3 regions of the Ferdinandcohnia salidurans genome follow, and region 3 is predicted to be linked to each of the others. Evidence: predicted binding sites of a transcription regulator. Region 3 holds the regulator's gene; each other region holds the start of a gene.
What was found. Region 3 encodes Rex, which represses fermentation and respiration genes when NADH is low (regulators of the CRP and FNR family bind a similar motif). Its sites were predicted from a motif close to TTGTGAAATATTTCACAA; they were not measured.

Region 1 (8,042 bases), on a different contig from region 3:
CTGAATCATCGGGTCGAGTAACTGTTCCGCAATTCTAAAATAGCCGACCAATGAACCAAAGATAACAGCAGCAACAACTCCGATTAGAAAACCAAAAAAGATTCGATATAAAGTAATGCCGATATGGCCCCAAAGACTTCCATCTCCAGCAAATTCAATTATTTTCGCAAGGATAACCGTTGGTGCTGGCATAAGATGCCCTTCAAGGACACCAATATGGCTTAAATATTGCCAAACCACCAGTAAAATAGCTGGGATGATACTCCCAAGTAGGATTACTTTTACACTTCCCGATAACGCAAACTCACGCTTTGACTTCACCTTAATTTGTCTAGTCAACGCTCCGCCTTTTGTGCTCATTTTAACCTCTCCTATCACGAGGGAGTGCCGTTACGAAAGAGGCACTAACCTCTATTGTTTAATTACGTTTTCCGCAAACGTAGGATTAATTAATTCTTCAACTAGTTGATCCAATTCAACATCTTTTCCGATGATGTCCTGTGCTTGAAGCACCTTACCCGCTTCTGTTAATGCCTCAATTTGTATTTCACCAGGAACGGGATTAGAAAAATCATTTCGTTCATTTAATTGTTTATTTGCAACTTCAATATCAATATTTGCGGACTTAGCTAAAATTTCCGCTGCTTCTTCAGGATTTTCTAACACCCATTTACGGGCCTTTTCGTAAACCTCAATGACTTTTTCAACGTACTTAGGATATTTTTCCGCAAACTCTGAACGCACATTTAAGGTTCCATACGTATTAAAATCTGCATTGCGGTAAAAAAGGTTCGCATCCGTTTCTAATTCAACTCTTGCCATATGAGGATCTAACCCTGACCATGCATCTACCTGACCAGAAGATAACGCTGCCGCTCCATCTCCATGCTGTAGATTAACGATTTCAACATCTGAAGGACTTAACCCTTCCTCATTTAATGCACGTAATAGAAAAATATATGGATCTGTCCCGATGGTTGCCGCAACCTTTTTCCCTTTTAAATCACTTATACTTTGTATCTTTGAATCTTTATTTGCCACTAATGCTGTCCACTCTGGCTTTGAGTAAATATACACGGATTCAATTGGAGCTCCCTTTGCTTTAGCCATGAGAGCTGCTGCCCCTGCAGATGAACCGAAGTCCGCACTTCCACTATTTAAAAATTCTAATGCTTTATTACTTCCTTGACTTAAAACAAATTCAACCTTAATTCCCTCTTCTTTGAATGCTTCCTCAGCCCACCCAAACTCTTTTAACACAAGACTTGTAGGCGAATAAAAGGCATAATCTAATGTGATTTTTTCAGGTTTTTCACTTCCTTGGCTAGCTTTGCTTGAGCTATTCGAACAACCTACAATTCCGATCAACAGTAATACAGCAGTTAAGAAAACGCTTATTTTTTTCATGTTTATACCTCCAGTATTTTTATAGGCAAACTAGGAATAGTACTAATACAAAAACTAACTTTCATACCCTGACGATAAAAAAATCCCTCTTCTATAAGAAGAGGGATTTTTCCTCCTCTTATCTTTCAGGTGTTTTCACCTGATGGAATTAGCACCTTTTCAAGAATAATCTTGAAGGTTGCCGGGTTTCGTAGGGCCATGTCCCTCCACCGCTCTGGATAAGAGTCCTTTATTCAATTAATACGTTCTAGTTTTACTTTATAAATGGATTATAGATTGTAAAATACCCAAAGTCAAACACTTTTTCAAAAATTTTCCCTTATTTAAATTTTCGGTGATTATATAATCACCTATACAACACTTTAAAATTGGGCCTAAAAATACAACCAAAAAACAATTGTGTCATATTTGTGAAGCCTATTGCTTTAATTGAAAATCCGCTGTATATTAAGAGTGTAGAAAGTTAGTGAAAAACTTCACAAACTAACTACAAAAGCTGGCAGCTAAAGCAATCATATTTTTTTTAAAACATCTTGTGAATAATTTCACAATATAAAATAAAAGGGGAGATTAAGATGAGAACATTCTTAAAAGGACCTAAAATGGCAATTATTTGGACAGTATTACGTGTATGGTTAGGTATTCAATGGCTAGAAGCTGGTTTTCATAAATTAACTGGAGGATTTGACGCAGGCGGATTCCTACAAGGAGCACTTGCAAAGGCTGGTGGCGAACACCCAGCAGTAGCAGGTTGGTACGCAACATTCCTAGAAGGCTTTGCCCTTCCAAACGTTGAAATCATTAACGTACTCATTCCATGGGGCGAAGTTCTAGTTGGACTTGGATTAATCTTTGGTGCTGCAACAATCCCAGCATTAATCGCAGGTGCATTCATGAACCTGAACTTCTTACTTGCTGGAACAGTTAGCACAAACCCAGTACTTTACACATTAGCAGTAGTTCTCTTATTCGCAGGCGCTGCAACATACTACTATGGTGTAGATAGATTCGCAGTTCCATTCCTAACAAAACGAATCAACGCGAAAAAAGATACTAAAACAGCAACAACAACTGCATAACTAAAAAAGGAGTTCCTCCCAAGTTTTGGGGGAGCTCCTTTTTACCTTCTACTCATCATCGATCTCGCCGTCACCGATCTCATCTTCCTCTTCGATCTCTTCAATGTCCTCGCCTTCCTCAGGTCTTTCGTCATCTCCACAACCCATTAAGAAAAACATCGGAAATGCTAATAATAACAGCATGAATAAACGTTTTATTCGATTCATCACAAAACCTCCCTTTTTTCTATACTTTCCAATCCATATCGAAATATGTAGACTAGAAATGGGCAACAGTAATAACAGTCCTATATTAAAACTTGGAGGTTTAACACAATGCGAAAAATAAAACTAGGCACCAGTTCACTAGAGGTTCCAGTTGTGGCAGTAGGGTGTATGAGAATCAACTCATTAGAGAAGCCTGAGGCAGAAGCGTTTGTGCAAACGGCATTAGAAAACGGAGCGAACTTTTTTGACCATGCCGATATTTACGGTAGTGGTACTTGTGAAGAAATCTTTGCAGATGCAATACATATGAACGATGATGTAAGGGAGAAAATTATTCTTCAATCAAAATGTGGCATTCGAAAAGGTATGTTTGATTTTTCAAAAGAACATATCCTTAATTCCGTTGACGGAATCTTAAAACGACTTAAAACGGACTATCTTGATGTTCTCCTTTTACATCGTCCGGATGCCCTCGTTGAGCCTGAAGAGGTTGCAGAAGCATTCGATGTGTTGGAATCCTCAGGGAAGGTTCGTCATTTTGGGGTATCTAATCAAAAGCCGATGCAAATACAGTTATTAAAAAAATATGTAAAGCAACCAATTGTCGCAAATCAGCTGCAATTAAGCATCCCAAATGCCCACATGATTGCAAGTGGCGTTACAGCTAATATGCAAATTGATCAATCCATTAACCGTGATGGAGATGTCCTTGATTTTTGCCGATTGAATGACATTACCATTCAACCATGGTCACCTTTTCAATATGGTTATTTTGAAGGACCTTTTCTCGGCAATGAAAAATGTCCAGAATTAAATCAAAAAATTGATGAAATTGCAGAAAAATACAGTGTATCGAATACGACCATTGCAATTGCTTGGCTATTACGTCATCCAGCTAACATGCAGCCGGTAATTGGAACCATGAATATAGAGCGATTAAAGGATTCCGTGAAGGCAAGTGAAGTTCAGTTATCCCGTGAAGATTGGTACAGTATTTTTCAAGCTGCTGGCTATCTACTTCCTTAAAAGGCAAAGAGGCACCTCCAAAAGGGATGCCTCTTCTCTTTAATTTTCAGTAAATCCTGTCGCAATGACTGTCACGATAATTTCATCTTTCAAATTGTCATTAATGACTGATCCAAAGATCATGTTTAGATCTTCATGTGTTGCTGATGAAATCACGTCAGCCGCTTCTTGTATTTCGAATAGGCTTAAATTTCTTCCGCCTGTAATATTTAAAATGACACCACGTGCTCCGCTTATAGATGTTTCAAGAAGTGGACTATTGATTGCTTTATTAGCCGCTTCAACTGCACGCCCGTCCCCTTTTGCCATACCGATTCCCATCAAAGCTGTTCCTCTATGTGACATGACTGTTTTTACATCCGCGAAATCCAGATTAATTAAACCTGGTACCGCAATTAAATCGGAAATCCCTTGTACCCCTCGAAGGAGAACATTGTCTGCTTCGCGGAAGGCTTCAATCATCGGTGTACGCTTATCGACAATCTCCAATAATTTCTCATTGGGAATGATTATTAAGGTATCAACCGCTTCCTTCATTGCATCAATTCCTGCATCTGCATTAACAGCACGCTTACGGCCTTCAAATCGGAATGGTCTTGTTACAACGCCTATTGTTAATGAGCCTAGCTTCTTAGCGATTCTTGCAATTTCTGGTGCTGCTCCAGTACCAGTACCACCGCCCATTCCAGCTGTGACAAAGACCATGTCCGCTCCTCTTAAAGCATCCTCAATCTCTTTCTTGCTTTCTTCAACGGCTCTCATCCCTATTTCGGGATTGGCACCCGCACCAAGCCCCCGCGTTAAAGATGCACCAATTTGAATGGTGATTTCTGCTTTTGATTGATTAAGTGCTTGTCCATCGGTGTTTACTGCTATGAATTCAACACCTTCTACCCCTGCTTCAATCATTCGATTCACGGCATTATTTCCACCACCGCCAACACCTATTACTTTTATTCTTGCAAATTGATCTATGTATGGTTCAAACTCTAGCATGACTTTTTCCTCCTTGCCGCCCGTTGCCTTCTTTCTAAGATTCGTGTTCAAAAAGGAGGATAAAAAGGACCAAGAAGTTCAAGGCGGCGCAGCTTTGAGTAGCGGAGCGTATGTTCTTAATACGTGAGCAACGCAAAAGCAAGCCAACGATGAAATTCGACGTGTCATTTTTACCGGACTTTTTGAATTTCTTCCTAAGTGAAGACGGATTTATACTATATACTTCGTAGTACTACTTCGCTTTCTGTCACTAATTTCCTCTAAAAATTGAAAAGAACCTACACTAAATACCTAAAAAGCATAATATTAGATTTCTTTTACAAACTAATACTAACATGTAATGAAAGGAACGAGCCATGATAAACAGGATAGCATTTGTAATTGGAGTTTTTTTCTTAATCTTTATCGCTTTCCTCCCTACAGATGTAGGAGCAAATAGCACTGAAAATATATATGTCGTCCAAGCTGGTGATACTTTACCTGGGATTGCAAAAAAATTTAAAATCTCTGTAGAAGAACTAAAAATCACCAATGGGATTCAATCAGATTTATTTGTTGTCGGACAGAAGCTATGGGTTCCCATTTCCTATGAGGTTGTTGCTGGAGATTCCTTGCAGAAGCTTTCTTCAAAATTTCATACATCCCCTGAGCAGATTAAAACGACAAACAAGCTTACAACTGAAAAAGTCGTTCCAGGACAGATTCTCAAAATTGCCCCGAGAAGGATGAATATGCAAGGGGAACACATTTTAATGACAAAAGAAGAATTTAAAGATTGGCTCTTCAATCAGAAGATTAAACGAAAAATAAGCCTAATCCAGCAGCATCATACATGGGTCCCAGACTATAGTCGGTTTAACGGCTCCAACCATTTTGGGCTGTTAACCGGTATGGAAAATTATCATAAGAATCAGATGGGCTGGAAGCATATCGCCCAAAATATTACGACTTTTCCAGATGGGAAAGTTGCTGTCTCAAGGCCACTACATATTGTCCCAGAAGGCACAATTGGTAGTAAGGCTAACTCTGTCGGCATTGCAATTGAACACCTTGGAAATTTTGATATTGGCCATGATGGGATGACGAAAGAACAAAGCGACACAATTATTTATGTCAATGCGGCTCTTAGCCTTAAATTTGGATTAACCCCTTCCGTTGACAGTATTACCTACCATCATTGGTGGGATCTGCGAAACGGCGAAAGAGTGCTGGATAAAGGGCCTGACTATAATGTGAAAACCTGTCCAGGAACTGGATTTTTCGGCGGCAACTCTACAACAAGTGCCAGGAAATATTTTTATCCCTTGATAACACGCAAAATGGAAGAACTTCAAAAGGAAATGGATTAAGACAAACCCACTCTACCATACGGATGAGTGGGTTTTTAGCTATTAAAATTAAATCAAAATACTTTCTTTCTTAAAATAGTCAGGTTGTTCCTTCTTAAATTCATACAAATGAGCTATACCTTTTGTAATATGCTCAGTTACAACCGCCTCTGCCGCTTTAACATCCTTACATTTAAGAGCATTAAAAATAGCTCTATGTTCATCCAAAACAGTCTCCCAATCCGCAGCCTTAGTTGTGATAAGTCGAAGCATTCGAACCCTCTTATACTGCCCGTTCATTTGGTCGATTCCTTTCCAAATACGGTCCATCCCTAACCCTTTATAAATGAGTTCATGAAATTCATCATCATAAGCTAAAAAGTCTTTTTCGTTTTCTTCCCGTAAGGCAATTTCCTGCATAGTTAAGCATTTTTCTAATTTATATAATGAGTCAGGAGTTAGTTTTTCCGTCGCTTCTCGAATCACAGCAAGCTCCACAGCTTTCCTCATAAATCGCGATTCCTCAATATGTTTCGGATCGATTAAAGATACAAAAGTCCCTATCTGTGGCTTTATTTCTATTAATCCTTCCTTTGCAAGTTGCATCAAAGCTTCCCTAATCGGTGTTCTGCTAACACTTAGCTGAGACCCAATCTCAGATTCTGAAATTGGAGAACCCGGACATAACGAAAAATCTATAATTTTTTCATTTAGATAGGAGTAGACATATTCTCTTCTTGTACCGCCATCACTTCGTCTAACTTGATTATATTTCATAACCCAAAACTCCCTTAAACAAATATCATCCATAAGCATTTACTTTCACCTGGATAATATAAACTATTATTCTATTATAATCATTTTATACTAAAACGCTTACATAGGATAGTCCTGAATTACAAAAAAAGGAACCTGGTACTTTTCCCAGGCCCTCTTCTTTATTTTAACTATGTAAAAATTTCACGCAGACTGGGTATGGTACAGTGATATCTGAATCAATTAGTGTTAATTTTCCAGTTTGTTCGTCCCTCGCATATAACACAAGGTTGCTTGATTCCTGGTTTGAGCCCACGATGAATTTTTCTGATGGATCAAATACAAAGTCACGTGGCCAATCCCCTTTTGACGAAGCCATTTCTACTAATGTTAACTCCCCTGTTGCCTCATTCACTTGGAAAACAGCAATACTGTTATGCCCACGGTTAGCCGCATATACAAACTTCCCATCCTTTGAAATATGTATAGCACTACCTTGACTGTTTTCAGTAAAGTCCTCAGGAATGGTTGAAATATATTGAAGTTCCGTAAAACTTCCATTGCTACTGTCATAGGCTAAAACAACCACTTCATTGCTTATCTCTGTCATCAGATATGCATGTTTCCCATTAGGATGGAAAGCAATATGTCTTGGCCCGCTTCCTGGTCGAACCGATAAACTACTTACTTCATGTAATGACCCATTCTCTACTGCATAAGTGATGAGCTTATCAATGCCTAAATCAACTGCCACCACATATCTTTCATCTGGAGTAAATCCTGAGAAATGGGTATGAGGTTTTTCTTGTCTTTCATGTGGCCCCTTACCTTGATGTGAAACAACCGATTGGGAAGATTCAATTCCTCCTGTTTGACTGTTAACTGAATACAGTTCAATTGTGCCTTTATGATAGTTAGCCGTTAAAACTTGGTTATTTGCCTGGTTTACACTGACATGACAAGGTGATGCCCCTTCTGAAACATTATGGTTTACTGGCTTTAAATCACCTGTTTGGCTATCGATTTCATAAGCAGCAACTCCACCCGATTCTCCATCTTTTATAACCGAATAAAGAAAACGATTATCCTGGCTCACTGTTACATATGTAGGATTACCTAAAGTTGCCGCAAGCTTTACATCCTCAATTTTTTGTTCATCTGTATCTAAAGTAAACGTATAGACTCCTTTGCTGTCCCCTTTTGTATAAGTACCAACATATCCAATAAATTTGCTCATTTGGTA
Region 2 (8,042 bases), on a different contig from region 3:
ACGATCTGATCCTATTTTTTCTTGAAACTTATAATCAATTGACCTTGAGAAATTCCAAAAGCGGACTATAAATATTAAAACAGCTAGGACTATAAAGATGCCGAAGATAGCTCCCATTCGGTCATATGGAATCCACTCTGGAAAATGCTCCGCCCATCTTCTTGGAGCACCGACTTTTCCGGAAAATAGAAACGATCCACATAATCCAATGAAAAACATGATGTATACCCAAAAGCTGATTCCATCAATTGCATTTTCCTTCTCTTTTCTATTCACTTTTGCTAAGTAATACATAAATCCAAATAGCATTGCAGTTGCACCTAATCCCATATACATATGGAAATGCCCAGGTACCCATTTTGTGTTATGCATAACATGGTTTACAACAATTGTTGCATCAATAATTGCTGGTACGACACCAATTACCCAACCAAACATGGATAAAAACATGAATGATGAGGCAATGTCCCATTTAATTCCTGAACGATAGACAATCATTAGCGCACCATATGCTGTAATAACCAATACTGGTAATCCGTTTGCATATGAGAGCACTTGACCTAAAATGATCATCCACTTGGGTAATGCAAAGTCCATTAACAAATGGTGAGTATAGATTGTAATCGTAAATAAGGTTGAACAGTTCCATGCAATTAAGAATGGGCGGTTTGCCTTCCATGGACGATTTGTATAAGCTGCTAATATCTCATAAACCGCAATAACTCCCATGTAAATAATGGAGTTTGCAAAGATATGACCAAATGCATATGTTAGATTTTTTGCAAGCATTGGATCAATTGCGATAGTTGGAATATATAGATTAATAAGGTTCATAACAAGTGCTGTTGCACCTGCAATTAATGCAGTGGTGTTTACAATTGAAACCATTGTACTAGCCACGACAGCCGCAGGGGGACCATAGCCTTTTTCCTTACCGAAGACGATAGACCACCCTAATCCTCCGCCTAAGCTTCCATATTGTTTAATAATCGCTCTAGCAACATCCAAATTTAATAATAAGAATCCTACACCGAGAATAAGCATACCACCTAAATATAGTGTTGCTCCCGTCATCGCCCATCCACCAGCGGAGATAGCTGGTAGCGGATATAAGAACGTCCAGGCTCCTGCAAAGTCAAATACAAATATTCCTACCAATACCATAACAACACCAATAATGAAGGTGATAAAATTTGTGATTAAAATGGGTTTGCTTAATTTTACATATTTACTTAAGAAGTACCACATGACTGCAGCTGCAGCCAATGCAGCAGCCCCTATCATTCCCGTTCCATGGACAGTCATAATTTCATAAAAGAATGCAGGGTCCACTTCAATCATATTTCCTTGTGCAAGAAGCATTAAGACTCCAAATACCATCATTGCTAAAATGATGAGACTACCTGTTAGTAGATAAATAGCGATTGTTTTGTTTCGGGAGTTATTTGTCCCTCCCATTACCATATTAGTAGACATTGTTAACTCCCTCCTTAATTTGTTACGACAATTTCACCAACCATGAGATGGTGAGCAAGCCCACAGTATTCCATACATAAAATTTGATATGTCCCAGGCTCCGAGAATGTGTAGTAAACCGTGTTTGTATAATCTGGCATTGCCTGAGTTTGTGCTAATAAATTCATGTCTTTGTCATAGATACCAAAGCCATGGTTTACATCTGAGCTTGTGATATCAAATTCAATTGGCTCTCCCACCTTGAATTCAGTTTGGCTCATGTTCCATCCAAATTGAATAGCTTCAACATCGACAATGACTGGATTTTCTTCTTGTCCATATACCGGTCTTTCAAATGGAAGATCTTGTAGTGTTAAGTACGTTAAAGTTCCAAATACAACAAGTAGAACTAAGAAATAAATTGTTCTAAAACGGTACCATTTTTTCTGAATTGGTTCATACTCTCTTCTTTTATTGGTTTTTAATACGACGGTAATAAAAATAACGGTAATTAAAGCCATTAATATAATGGAAAGATACCAAGCTGCTGTTTGGTACAAAGAAACCCCCTCCTAATTTCTCTTTTCAGCAAGATTGTCACATATTGCTCGACCATAAATCTGTTAAGTTTGTCACAAAATGGGACTGAAACAAAAAAAGACACATTCTTGTCAAGAATGCATCTTTTTATGACGACTATTTAATTAAATAGGTTGACGCCAGCATCAGGAATGAGATGAAGACTGTAGTTAATACCCACAGCCAAGCCAATTCCATATTTCCGCTATCAATGGCAACATAGATTGCTGTTGGCAGTGTTTGTGTTTTTCCAGGTATATTACCAGCAAACATCAGGGTTGCACCAAACTCCCCAAGTGCTCGAGTAAAACTTAAGATAAAACCCGTTACAATTGCTTTAATCGATAAAGGAATCGAAATGTACAGAAATATACTAAATTCATTTGCTCCATCCGTTCTAGCCGCATCCTCAATTTCCGTATTTACTGTTTGAAAGCCTGTCTTAACAGATTGGTACATTAACGGAAATGCAACAACAGTAGAAGCAATAACAGCAGCCCACCACGTAAACATAATCGGTTGTCCTGTTAATTTCTCAAGAAACGTTCCTACAAAACTATTTCGTCCAAAAATCACAATTAACAAAAAACCAACAACCGATGGGGGCAGAACCAGTGGCAGCATTAACAATGTTTCCAGAAAGAGCTTGCCTTTAAATTGCTTATGTGCCATCCATTTACCTAATATTAGGCCAAGGAGTAAGACAATACAACCTGCCGTTATGGCGATGGTGATCGATAGTTTAATAGGTGACCAAAAAGTAAGTTCCATTATACAAACCTCAATTGTTAAAAAATGTTCAAAATGTCAGGAATCCTTATTTTCCAAGGTATTAAGCTTCAAAAATGAAGTAAGTGTGATTTATTATACACCTACCGTATGCCTAACATTATATGATTTTCTTAGAAACAAGTATAGCATTCCTATATGGAAGGTGGTACCTATGAGTCAATTAGCATTACATCAATCAACCATTTCAGATGAATTAACTGAGCTTCTTAAATCAGCTAATCAAGTCATCAATATGAAAAGAGGAACCTATTTATTTCGCGAAGGCATGAAAGCTTCTGAGCTCTATCTGATTCTATCAGGGCGTGTAAAGGTAAGTAAAGGGACATCGGATGGCAATGAATTATCGCTTCGAATCTGTAGTCAAAATGAAATCGTCGGAGAGTTGACATTATTTACAGATCAACCTAAATATTTATTTGATTGCAGGATATTGGAGGATTGTGAAATTGCCGTAATTCAAAAGGATGAATTAGAAAAAAAACTCTTTGAAAATACAACTCTTGCATTTGAATTTATGAAGTGGATGAGTGATCATTTTCGAAAAACACAAACAAAGTTTAGAGACCTTGTATTATTAGGTAAAAAAGGAGCATTATATTCCACCTTAATTCGAATGACCAACAGCTATGGGGTTGAGAAGGAAAACGGCACTTTAATTGACCTACGTCTGACAAATCAGGAACTAGCTAATTTTTGTGCAACCACAAGAGAAAGTGTAAATCGGATGCTGCATGATTTACGAGTGAAAGATATCATTTCTGTTCACAAGGGCTATATCACCATTCACGATTTAGGATATATCAAAAAAGCAATACAGTGCGAGGAATGTCCAGCTAAATATTGTAGTATTGAATAACCAAAAGAAAAGACCCATGGGCTCCCATGGGTCTTTGATATTTTATTGTACTGTTTTTTCTTTCTTACGAAGTACTTCCGGAATATATACACAGAATGGTTCGCTCTCCATATAATCACCTGTCATGGCATATGCACGAGAACGTGATCCACCACATACATGTCTAAATTCACATACTCCACATTTTCCTTTATATTTATCAGGATTACGCAAATCTTTGAAGATTGGGGATTCACGATAAATTTCAGCAAGTGGGGTCTCACGAACATTTCCTGCTTTTACAGGTAATAATCCACTTGGATACACATCTCCAGTATGAGAAATAAAGACAAATCCATTCCCATCGTTTACACCTTGTGGCGCTCTTCCAAGTCCATCAATTTGCCCCGTTTTCCCTTGCATAAGAGCATCCTTATAGCGGATTTGTTGTTCCGCATCCTTTGTTTCACGCATTTTTGATTGAATAACTACACGGCGATAGTGTTGCGCAGCAGTCGTTTTTATATCAAATTTCACACGTTTACTTAGGTCATACAACCAGCGGAATACTTTTTCATGTTCAACTGGGGAAATCATATCCGTTTCCTTTCCACGACCAGTAGGTACAAGGAAAAAGACGCTCCATAATACACAATCGAGGTCCTCAACTAATTTTGCCATTTCATCTAATGCATGGACATTATATCTTGAAATTACAGTGTTGATCTGAATGGGAATTTCAAGTTCATGTAAATATTTAATGGCTCTCATTGTTAAATCGAATGAACCATTTGTTCCGCGGAAATGGTCATGAATTTCAGCAGTAGGACCATCTAAGCTAAATGCCCAACGAGCTAATCCTACTTCTTTCGCCTTTTGAATGGCTTCTTTTGTTACATTTGGTGTTGCACTTGGTGTCATGGAGACGCGCACACCTTTTTTAATTGCGTATTCGGCAATATCATAGACGTCAGGTCGCATTAATGGGTCCCCACCTGTGAACACAAGCATCGGATTATTCATCTCATATATTTGGTCGATTAGCTTTTTCCCCTCTTCAAAGGAAAGCTCTCTAGGGTCTCTTTTATACTGAGCTTCAGCACGGCAATGTAAACATTTTAATTGGCAAGCCCTTGTAAGCTCCCAAATCACAATAAATGGATCTTCGTTATAGTCTCTTTCAAACATGAGGCAGACCTCCTTTATTAATGTACACATTTTAGCACTATAGAATAGTGAGCAATGTGAGGTACATCACAGAAAACGGAGGTGTTTAAAATTGTTCACAAATATGGAAAAGCGCAAGCGCCTAGAAATTGAACGTCTACTAACTACTGCCACGTCCTGTGACAAACGTAGACGTCAGCACATCGTGTGCAAGTCCGACAAGCATAAGAAAAGCTGGCGAGAAGGATGCCTTTTATCCTTCTTGACTGATTGGCTTATGACCTCGAGGGGCTAGGCGCTGGAGCTAGACATCAAAACTATATGAAAATTGAATTGAAGAAATATTCTTTGAAGAAATTAAATGTAATTGAGGGTTAACACTACAGCTACAAGTAGGTTTGGAGCCCCCAAGAGGAAAAACAAATAGGAATATCGAATTCTTTTTTTGCGGTCTTTTTTGCTTTCGGTGTAATAGTTCGCTCTTGCCCGATCACCACTTATAAAGGTATCAGATACAATTCCTGCAAGCAAAAAGCATATTATACCCAGGGTCCCAGAAATAACTGAATATGTTTCAAATTGACGAGTAGACAAACCAATTATTAGTAGAAGTCCAGAGGTTACTATACCTAAAATTAAGCCTACTCTCAAACATAATACCTCCTTCCAGATAACTCTATATTCTTATTTTATCACATTTTTCTGAAAATTATGAGTGATAGGCTTGAATAATAAAAACAAAAGCCTTTCGTTATTTCAGGTAAAAAAGACGTTGCCACGTCCAATGGCAACGTCTTTTTGACACATATCGTGTGGTCCTCAAATTGGGTTCTGCTTTATTTTTTCATATTCAGTTTTGTTATTGATATTCTCAAATTCCATACCTTGAAGCTGAAGGTCATGATCGGTTATAAATTTAACGTTGCAAGTGTCTAATAACTGGCTCATTTTTAATTTATTTACTTTAAGTAATTGTTCTATTTTATTTGCAACCCTAGCATGATACACGGCATTTAATGGTTGTTGTCTGTCATTGATAATAGGTACGATTGCATCAATACTTTGATCCTTTGTAAAAGAAATAAGCTGCTTTACTAGTTTGTCTGTAACAAAAGGTGTATCACAAGGTAAGATTACATACCAATCTGAGGATGTTTTTTGCATGACTGTGAAAATGCCAGCGAGTGGTCCCCTTCCCTGAAATCCAGGTATATCCTGAATAATGGAAACCGAAGATTCGTTACGAAATTGCTCTTCTAATACAGGATGGCTCACAATATAAAGTTGGTCCACGTTATCTTTTAATGCATCAATTGCATATTCGTAAAAATATTTATTTTGAAATTGGGCAAATGCCTTAGGGCTTCCAAATCTCCTTGATTCCCCACCAGCCAAAAGAACACCTACGATTGTCGTTATTTTCATCATTAAACACCCCTTTGCTTTTTTCTCCATAGTAGCATGATTGGAACAGCCTACCAAACGAAAAATCAAAGTGAACGATAAAAAAAGTGTAGACAAAGTCTTTAAAGACGATGCCTACACTATGTGAGAGATCGGAATCTGTGATTGGTTATTACTTTTTACCGATAGCAACGCGCCATACATCTGGGCCTTGTTCAAGGTATTCCCAAGTAAATGCATCACCGCGCTCCATCATAAACTGATATTGGAGTGGTCTTGGATCATGGTCATTTGATAGCTCCATGATTTCACCTGGTTGTAAACTATCAAAGGTTCTAAATATTGTTGGGTGCTTATCCTTCGGTGCATAATCTGGTGCGTTTACTTTCGCTGCAAATACCATATTAATATTCCTCCTTTTGATTTATGGGTCCATTGTACCCGAGTCTTTTTAGCTCATGTTGTGAAGCTAATCACTATGTACGTATGTTTTTTATCATATGTGCCGAAAACTATGCGATAATTAGATTGAACATGAATATCCCACGTAAACATCTTGTCATTCTTCATGATTGTGGAGTTTAAAAGAAATAACGGGGTGAAGAATATATGAAGGAATTTGTAGAAAAATGTAAGGAATGTGAAAAAGAAATTTATTGTTTAGATGGTTTTATAAATGGTGTTGTATTAGATGATAAAAATGGGATACTTTGCTTTGATTGTGCTGAAGAAAAGCAAGCTAACTAAGCTAGGAGTTTTGCTCCTAGCTTTTTTGTGTCCATTTTTCGAACATTGATTGTCATTCTCACCGACTATGATTTAAATCACTGTCTTAAAAAGTGGAATTGTTACACTAAATGTTGAGTAACCGCATATATAGTTTATTTGAACAAGGAGTGAGACAGATGGGACTACCATCGATTCGTGAACAATTGAAAGGAGTACCCTTGTTTCGGGAACTAACATCAGAAGAACTCGACCCAATTGTAGAAATTTCACAGTCACGATTATATAGACAAAAGATGTTTATCTTTATGCAAGACGATCCACTTGATCGTGTATTTTTCATCCAATCAGGAAAAGTAAAAATTTATAAGTCTGATATGCACGGGAAGGAACAAATTGTTTCCGTATTAGAAGCAGGTGAAATGTTTCCTCATGCTGGCTTTTTTCGAAAAGGCGGATATCCCGCACATGCCGAAGTAATCGAGGATTCAAATATCATCTTCACCCCCATTGATAAGTTTGAAGAGATATTGCTAAAAAACCCAGAGCTTTGCATTAAAATTTTTAAAGTGCTTGGTGAAAAAATCATAGACCTTCAAAAAAGACTAGAAGAACAAATTTTATTAAGCACCCAAGAACAAATCATTATGCTTTTACTTCGTCTTTGTAGGAGTAATGGTGAAAAGACTGGAAATCGCTTTAAACTTACAACTCATTTTACAAATCGAGAACTCGCTAATATGATCGGAACAACACGTGAATCGGTAAGTCGAACGATCTCTGTATTGAAAAAGAAACATATTGTTGACCTGACTACTGATGGTTATTACTTATTAGATCATATGAAATTGCATGATGAAATTTTCTGAGCTAATTCCAGCCTGACGGACAATCCTAAATAAAATTCACATTTGTGATTCATGTCACAACGTTTCTCATTGAAAATGATTATCATTAGGTTATAAACGTTAGATAAGGGGGACTCTCAGATGGAATCAAAAGTAGTAGAAGTAGATGTTAGGGAAGATCTTAAAAATAAAATTGAGCCTTTTCAAAAGATTATGGAAGCCGTTAAACCTTTACA
Region 3 (8,042 bases):
CGGCTTAGCCGGTTATGCTCTGTTTACTTTTCTATTACAATTTATAACTGTAAAAAATCGCTACATCGGAAGGGTGCTTGATGGGGAGCCCACTGTAGTAATCGAGGATGGAAAGATTTTAGAAAAGAATTTAGTAAAAATGCGAATTAAAATTAGCGAGTTAACAATGCTTCTTCGTGATCGAGGTGTTTTTGATATTACTCAGGTTGATTTAGCGATTTTTGAAATAAACGGAAAACTGTCGGTTCTACAAAAATCTGATTACCTTCCCGTAACTCCAAAGGATCTAAACATCCCCGTTACTCCAAGCGGTCTATCCACTGAGGTTATTCAGGATGGTATAGTCATTGATCAAAATTTATTACAGAGAAAAAAAGATCGGAATTGGTTATTGCAGCAATTACGATCAAAAGGAATAGAAGATGTTCAACAAGTTTTTTATGCAATAATTTTACCCAATGATGAAATATATATTGATTTATACGAAGACCATGTTAGTAAAAAATCAGATATTGGTGACTATGAGGGACCATTTTAATAACATTTGAGGTGAAGACAATGAAAAAATTATTATTATTTCTTATCCCTCTTCTTACATTAGTACTTTTTATTTTGATTATGAACAGTGGCTCTTTATTAAAAAAACCTCTAGGAAAAGACGACCGATTATATGAGACCGTACACCAGATAGAAGCTGACATTAAAGAAAAAAATTGGGATAAAGCTAGTAATAATATCAATTATGCTGAAACTGCATGGAAAAAGATTGTTCGGAGAATTCAATTTAGTGTAGAGAAAGAATATATATTCCAGATAAATGAGACCCTCGCGAGAATAAAAGGTGGCATAGAAGTGAAAGATGACAAAGCAATTATGGAAGAAATCTATTATTTTTATGAACTATGGGATAAGTTGGCAAAATAAAAATAAGGTCTAGTTTATTCCACTATTATTACACCAATGCATCGCCCATTAACGTAAGCAAAAGAAAGAGGCTTCTCACAAGTTTGATTAACTTATGAGAAGCCTCTTTTATATTTACCTTATGTTTGGCATTTCGCCTAAATACCCTTATATATCAAGGGGTTGAGCGGTTTATTACATCATGCCGCCCATTCCACCCATGCCACCCATGTCAGGCATTGCAGGAGCATCTTCTTTAATGTCAGCAATTACTGCTTCAGTTGTTAAGAACATAGCTGATACAGATGCTGCGTTTTGTAGTGCAGAACGAGTAACCTTAGTTGGGTCAACGATACCAGCGTCGATCATGTTTACCCACTCACCAGTTGCTGCGTTGAAGCCAATACCGATTTCTTCGTTTTTCAAGCGTTCAACAACTACAGATCCTTCAAGACCAGCGTTGTGAGCGATTTGACGAACTGGCTCTTCTAGAGCACGAAGTACGATGTTCACACCAGTTGCTTCGTCTCCAGCTAATTCGATAGTAGCTACTTTATTATATACGTTCACAAGTGCAGTACCACCACCTGAAACGATACCTTCTTCAACTGCTGCGCGAGTTGCGTTAAGAGCATCTTCAATACGAAGTTTGCGTTCTTTTAGTTCAGTTTCAGTAGCAGCACCCACTTTGATTACTGCAACTCCACCTGCTAATTTAGCTAGGCGCTCTTGTAATTTTTCTTTGTCAAATTCAGAAGTAGTTTCTTCCATTTGAACACGGATATTGTTAACGCGAGCTGCGATCTTGTCAGATTCGCCAGCACCTTCAACAATAGTTGTATTTTCTTTTGTTACTACAATCTTAGAAGCGCGACCTAATTGAGTGATGTCAGCAGATTTAAGGTCTAAACCTAAATCTTCAGTGATTACTTGACCACCAGTTAAGATAGCAATATCTTCTAGCATTGCTTTACGACGGTCACCGAATCCAGGAGCTTTAACAGCTACTGCATTGAATGTACCACGAAGCTTGTTCACAACTAGAGTTGCAAGTGCTTCACCTTCAACATCTTCAGCGATTAGTAATAATGGCTTACCTTGTTGAACTACTTGCTCTAATACTGGTAGGATTTCTTGAATGCTAGAAATCTTTTTATCAGTAATTAACACATATGGATTTTCAAGAACTGCTTCCATTTTGTCAGAATCAGTTACCATGTATGGAGATGCATATCCACGGTCAAATTGCATACCTTCTACTACTTCTAGTTCAGTAGAGAACCCTTTAGATTCTTCAATTGTAATAACACCGTCGTTACCAACGCGCTCCATTGCTTCAGCGATTAATTGGCCAACTTCACTGTCATCTGAAGAAATAGCAGCAACTTGTGCGATAGATTCTTTACCTTCAATTGGTTTTGAAATAGCTTTTAATTCTTCAACAGCTGTAGTTACAGCCTTTTCAATACCTCTGCGAACTACCATTGGGTTTGCACCAGCAGTAACGTTCTTTAAGCCTTCACGAATCATCGCTTGAGCAAGAACTGTTGCAGTAGTAGTACCGTCACCAGCTACATCGTTTGTTTTGCTAGCAACTTCAGCAACTAGTTTAGCACCCATGTTTTCGAATGCATCTTCTAATTCGATTTCTTTAGCGATTGTTACACCGTCATTTGTGATAAGAGGTGAACCGAATTTTTTCTCTAGAACCACGTTACGTCCTTTTGGTCCTAATGTTACTTTTACAGCGTTTGCTAATGCATCAACACCACGAAGCATAGCGCGACGAGCATCTTCACTAAATTTAATTTCTTTTGCCATTCTTAAGCCCTCCTCAAAAAATTAAGATTCTATGATATAAAATGCTGTTTTTCTATTAACCGATTACAGCTAAAATGTCGCTTTCGCGTAATACTAAGTATTCAGTACCTTCATATTTCACTTCAGTACCAGCATATTTTGAGAAGATAATGCGATCACCAACCGCAACCTCTAAAGCTACTCTTTCACCACTGTCTAATACACGACCTGTACCAACAGCAACTACTTTACCTTCTTGAGGCTTTTCCTTTGCAGAATCTGGTAATACAATTCCGCTTGCAGTTTTTTCCTCTGATTCAACTAGTTCAATAACAACGCGATCACCTAATGGCTTTAACAAGTGAAACAACCTCCTCAAATAATATAAATAATTAGTTTCGTCTTCTTATTAGCACTCGACCAACATGAGTGCTAACACAATTATTATATTAAATAATCTCTACCTATTTTGCAAGTCATTTGGTATAGAAATTTGCAAAAAAATTCTATTTTATTAAGCGAAACTTGGCCCACCTATCTATCCTATGTTAATGAAAGGAAAAATAAACCAACAATCTAATTTCTTTCAATGAAAATTTGGATTTGCATAATACTAATGGATATAAGTGAATATATGATACAATACAAAAAGTGGACAAAAGCATAAAAACTTGATATTTATTCCAACTACTAAAGGAGATTTTCATGAAAGCTCGTTATTGGTATGTCATATTAACTTACATTATCATGCAGTTCTCTGGAATTTTAGGTATCCCTCTTCTATTGCTATTAGGCATTGGAGATGGTTTAGACCCAAATACGATTATTGCCCTTTGGACTGTTGTTAGTTTTGTTGCGGCACTTCCGATCGTATTATTTTTATTAAGACAAGATATTAAGGAAAGACATCTAAGTCTTCATCGTTCTTCAAAAGGGGAAGCGATTGGATGGGCAATTGCAGGTATATTTATGGCAATGACTGCTCAGGTTATTGCAGCAAATATTGAGATTCATTTACTTGGAATTGAGGCTGGTTCCGAGAACACCCAAGAAATTATGGCCTTGGTAAAATCCTTGCCACTGCTTATAATCGTCGTTTCCATTATTGGGCCAATCCTTGAGGAAATTATCTTTCGCCAAATTATTTTTGGATCGTTATATAAAAAATTCAACTTTTTCATTTCTGCCTTGATTAGTTCGTTAATCTTTGCAGTAGTGCATATGGACTTTACGCATCTTCTGATTTATACAGCGATGGGCTTTACCTTTGCCTTCCTTTATGTACGAACAAAGCGGATTATCGTTCCAATCTTTGCACATGTTGCAATGAATACTTTTGTTGTAGTGGTTCAAACGATTTTTGCAGATGATATAGAAAGGATCATGAAGCAAGCCGAGAAGCTGCAACAGACATTTATTGGAGGCTTTTAATTTATGCGAAGAACTTCACCTTTTGTAATGGGCATCATTTACGCGCTAATGGGGACTCTGTTTACCTATATTGCGATTAATAGTGCGGCAGAGACCGTTTGGAACTTCTCTACGATTCTTCTAGCAATTGTCGCAACCTTCGACTTTGGTGTGGCAATCCGAATGTTTGTCCTGCACAGTAAAATAAAAAAAATCGCAAAAACAAAAAAATAACCTCACATCGGAGGTTATTTTTTTATGGAATTATCTCTACTCCATTGAATTTGCCGCTTCCATTTCCGCTTTTAATGCCTTCCTGTAGGCACTTTTTGATACGAGAATACTGATTTCATATAATCCGAACAACGGGACTGTAACCATTAAATGCGAGATTATTTCAGGAGGGGTGATTAAACCTCCGATGACTAATAGAATAAAATACGCGAACTTTCTTATTTTAGAAAGAAACATCGGTGTTACAATTCCCAATCTTGTTAAAAACATCACAATAACTGGTAATTGAAACAAAAAGCCAAACGGTAAAGTCAATTGCAACAGGAATTGAAAATATTCGTTTATCCCGATCACCTGATTGATATCAAGGCGCTCCGCTAACCTTGTCATAAAGTTCACTACAAATGGGAACAAAATAAAGTAGGAGAATGAAACTCCTATTAAAAAAAGGATTACCGAAAGCGGAATATAACTCAAGGTTACCTTTCTTTCCTTCTCATATAAGCCAGGACTGATGAAGGCCCAAAGCTGATAAAGGAGAAAAGGAGACGAGATAACAAGGGCAATGATAAAAGCAAATTGCATATAGATTTTAATTGGATCTGTCATACGGAAAGCATTCATTGTCAGCTCTTTTGCTTCGTCAGCATTTTGCAAATAAAGGATAACTGGCTCTGCGAGAAAAAAGCTGCCTAATGCAACAATGAAGAAGAAAACGACTATGTAGATCAGTCGTTTTCGTAACTCTCCAATATGATCATAGACGGACATTTCTTTTTCGTTCATGTGACTCATCCTATCATTACTTCACATCTTGAGTTTCATTCTTCTTAACATCATCGTCATCATCATCTGCTAAACCTTTTGTTGCGTTTTTAAACTCACGCAATGTATTACCTGCTGCTTTACCTAGTTGAGGTAACTTCTTCGGTCCAAAGATTAATAACGCTGCAAATACAATCAGTAAAATACTACCGAATCCAAGACTTCCCACTGTAAGTCACCTCCCTACAATTGTAAGATCTATTTTTATTCTTCATTTGAATCATTTGAATCATTTGAATAATGCTTTAAGAAATATACTAGAGCTTGTAGTTCTACAGCCAAATCAATGTGATGGACCCGAATATGTTCAGGTACATTGATTCTTGCTGGAGTAAAATTAAGAATACCCTTGATCCCTTTATTGACCAAGCGGTCTGTAATCGACTGAGCTGCCCCAACCGGCACCGTTAAAATGGCTACCGTTACATCATCAGGCAATTCTTTTTCAAGGTCATCAAGATGGCATACCTGTACTCCACCAATACTACTACCTACCTTATTATAATCCACATCAAACGCAAGCTCAATTTTTGTATTATTATTTTTGGAAAAATTGTAGTGTAAAAATGCTGTACCTAAATTCCCTACACCGATTAGAGTAACCTTCGTTAACTCGTCTTGATCTAAGGTTTTACTAAAAAAGGATAATAAATAATTGACATTATAGCCATATCCTTTTTTTCCCAATGCTCCGAAATAAGAAAAATCTCTCCGAATTGTGGCGGAATCTACCTTAACCGCATCACTTAATTCTGCAGATGAAACTCTCTGCTTTCCTGAGGCATGCAAATTTTTCAAAAATCGATAGTAAAGTGGCAGCCTTTTGGCAGTTGCTTGTGGTATTTTTGATTGTTCAAGATTCACCTTAATTCCTCCACTAACTTGGAACTAACTATAGCTCCCTTTTAAAATCTCCGTTCTTTCCACCCGTTTTTTCAGCCAAATAAGTTGGTCCAATGACCATTCCTTTATCAACCGCTTTACACATATCATACACAGTTAGCGCACAAACAGATGCAGCGGTAAGTGCTTCCATTTCCACACCTGTACTGCCCTTTGTTTTAACTGTAACCGTGATATGTAAGACATATTCATCTTGGGTCGTCCAGCTAAAACGTATATCAACACCTTTTAATGCCAATGGATGACACATCGGAATTAACTCCGACGTCTTTTTGGCTGCCATAATTCCCGCAACCTGAGAAACAGCAAGGACATCACCCTTACTAACCTCATTATTTATTATTTGCTCATAAATGATTTTATTTACAGTAATACTTGATTTTGCAATTGCTGTACGGACAGTATCTGACTTTTCCGTAATGTCGACCATCTTGGCGCGACCTTGCTCATTAAAATGGGTAAATGATGACATAAAACAAACCCTCCCATAAACTATACACTATTTTATCACATCTGTCTTTGATACATCTGTGAACAATATCATTGCAGTTGCTCTAATTAAGTAATATAAGATACACTGTTGATAGAAACAAGAGGTGAAATAACATGATTTTACTACAAGTAAATCAGCTCAAAAAGTATTTTGCTGCTGATCTTATTTTATCGAATATAAAATTAGAAGTACAAACTCGTGACCGTATTGCCATCGTTGGACGAAACGGTGCTGGAAAATCAACACTTTTAAAAATTATTGCCGGCCATATGTCACATGATGGCGGTGAAATTATCAAGCCAAAAAGCGTTACCATTGATTACCTCGCCCAAAATACAGGGCTTGAATCAAATCTCACCATCTGGGAGGAAATGCTAACTGTTTTTGCATCCTTACAGAAGCTTGAAAAAGATCTCAGAAACCTAGAGGTTAAAATGGGAGACCCGTCCCTCTTTGAAAATCCGGTTGATTACCAGAAATTACTCGAAGAATATGATCAGCTACAGGTTGATTTTAAGGAAAAGGGTGGCTATCAATACGAAGCTGATATTCGATCAATTCTACATGGTTTTAATTTTACAGAAGAAGACTACCAAACCAAAATATCCAGCTTAAGCGGTGGTCAGAAGACACGCCTTGCCCTTTGTAAACTATTACTAACCAAGCCTGATCTGTTAATCTTGGACGAGCCAACAAACCACCTTGATATTAGCACGCTTACGTGGCTTGAACAATATCTACAAGGATACCCTGGCGCACTGTTAATCGTATCCCATGACCGTTACTTTCTTGATAAAGTGGTCAACCAAGTTTATGAAATTTCTAGACACACAAGCACTAGATATGTCGGAAACTATAGCAACTATTTAAAACTCAAGGCTGAAAACTATGAGCTTGAGCTGAAAAAATATGAAAAACAACAGGAAGAAGTGGAAAAACTAAAAGATTTTATCGCTAAAAACCTGGTTCGAGCTTCAACCACCAAGCGTGCCCAAAGTAGACGAAAGCAGCTTGACAGAATGGAGCTAATTGACAGGCCATTAGGTGATGAAAAATCGGCTTCCTTTCGATTTGAAATCGAAAGACAAAGTGGAAATGATGTACTAAGTGCAAAAGATATCACCGTTTCGTATGAAAAAGGCAAACCGATTATTAAAAATATCAATTTCAATATTTACCGTGAAGATAGCATCGCATTAGTGGGTCCAAACGGAATCGGAAAATCAACCTTATTAAAAGCAATTATTGAAAAACTCGACAACGTGGATGGAACATTTCGCTTTGGTTCACATGTGACCATCGGTTACTATGACCAACAACAAGCGGACCTCACCTCGAACAAACGAGTATTAAATGAATTATGGGATGAATACCCTCTAAAATCTGAAAAAGAAATCCGTACGGTTCTCGGGAACTTTCTTTTTTCAGGGGATGATGTGCTAAAAACCGTTTCAACCTTAAGTGGTGGCGAGAA

Region 1: ACFSFW_RS17565 (DoxX family membrane protein) is a predicted target of Rex. The motif match lies at 1,941-1,958, and genes of this name have one in related genera.
Region 2: ACFSFW_RS13335 (TIGR04053 family radical SAM/SPASM domain-containing protein) is a predicted target of Rex. The motif match lies at 4,904-4,921, and genes of this name have one in related genera.

The regions. Positions count from the first base shown of each region.
Region 1 covers NZ_JBHUEK010000025.1:667,375-675,416, forward strand. The annotation lists gene ACFSFW_RS17555 (ABC transporter permease) at 1-360, opposite strand, end outside; gene ACFSFW_RS17560 (aliphatic sulfonate ABC transporter substrate-binding protein) at 412-1,407, opposite strand; SAM riboswitch class I at 1,523-1,632, opposite strand; gene ACFSFW_RS17565 (DoxX family membrane protein) at 1,983-2,486, shown strand; gene ACFSFW_RS17570 (hypothetical protein) at 2,535-2,693, opposite strand; gene ACFSFW_RS17575 (aldo/keto reductase) at 2,802-3,719, shown strand; partial or broken gene ftsZ (cell division protein FtsZ) at 3,762-4,715, opposite strand; gene ACFSFW_RS17585 (LysM peptidoglycan-binding domain-containing protein) at 5,072-6,064, shown strand; gene ACFSFW_RS17590 (GntR family transcriptional regulator) at 6,113-6,820, opposite strand; gene ACFSFW_RS17595 (lactonase family protein) at 6,987-8,036, opposite strand.
Region 2 covers NZ_JBHUEK010000020.1:69,714-77,755, reverse strand. The annotation lists gene ACFSFW_RS13355 (cbb3-type cytochrome c oxidase subunit I) at 1-1,476, opposite strand, end outside; gene ACFSFW_RS13350 (cupredoxin domain-containing protein) at 1,491-2,015, opposite strand; gene modB (molybdate ABC transporter permease subunit) at 2,152-2,805, opposite strand; gene ACFSFW_RS13340 (Crp/Fnr family transcriptional regulator) at 2,978-3,682, shown strand; gene ACFSFW_RS13335 (TIGR04053 family radical SAM/SPASM domain-containing protein) at 3,725-4,849, opposite strand; gene ACFSFW_RS13330 (DUF5316 domain-containing protein) at 5,186-5,479, opposite strand; gene ACFSFW_RS13325 (molybdenum cofactor guanylyltransferase) at 5,648-6,253, opposite strand; gene ACFSFW_RS13320 (DUF2249 domain-containing protein) at 6,405-6,635, opposite strand; gene ACFSFW_RS13315 (hypothetical protein) at 6,842-6,979, shown strand; gene ACFSFW_RS13310 (Crp/Fnr family transcriptional regulator) at 7,138-7,827, shown strand; gene ACFSFW_RS13305 (DUF2249 domain-containing protein) at 7,948-8,042, shown strand, end outside.
Region 3 covers NZ_JBHUEK010000027.1:5,588-13,629, reverse strand. The annotation lists gene ACFSFW_RS19090 (YetF domain-containing protein) at 1-538, shown strand, start outside; gene ACFSFW_RS19085 (DUF4363 family protein) at 559-924, shown strand; gene groL (chaperonin GroEL) at 1,099-2,724, opposite strand; gene groES (co-chaperone GroES) at 2,780-3,064, opposite strand; gene ACFSFW_RS19070 (CPBP family intramembrane glutamic endopeptidase) at 3,409-4,134, shown strand; gene ACFSFW_RS19065 (YdiK family protein) at 4,138-4,347, shown strand; gene tatC (twin-arginine translocase subunit TatC) at 4,384-5,133, opposite strand; gene ACFSFW_RS19055 (twin-arginine translocase TatA/TatE family subunit) at 5,150-5,341, opposite strand; gene ACFSFW_RS19050 (redox-sensing transcriptional repressor Rex) at 5,377-6,036, opposite strand; gene moaC (cyclic pyranopterin monophosphate synthase MoaC) at 6,065-6,547, opposite strand; gene ACFSFW_RS19040 (ABC-F family ATP-binding cassette domain-containing protein) at 6,682-8,042, shown strand, end outside.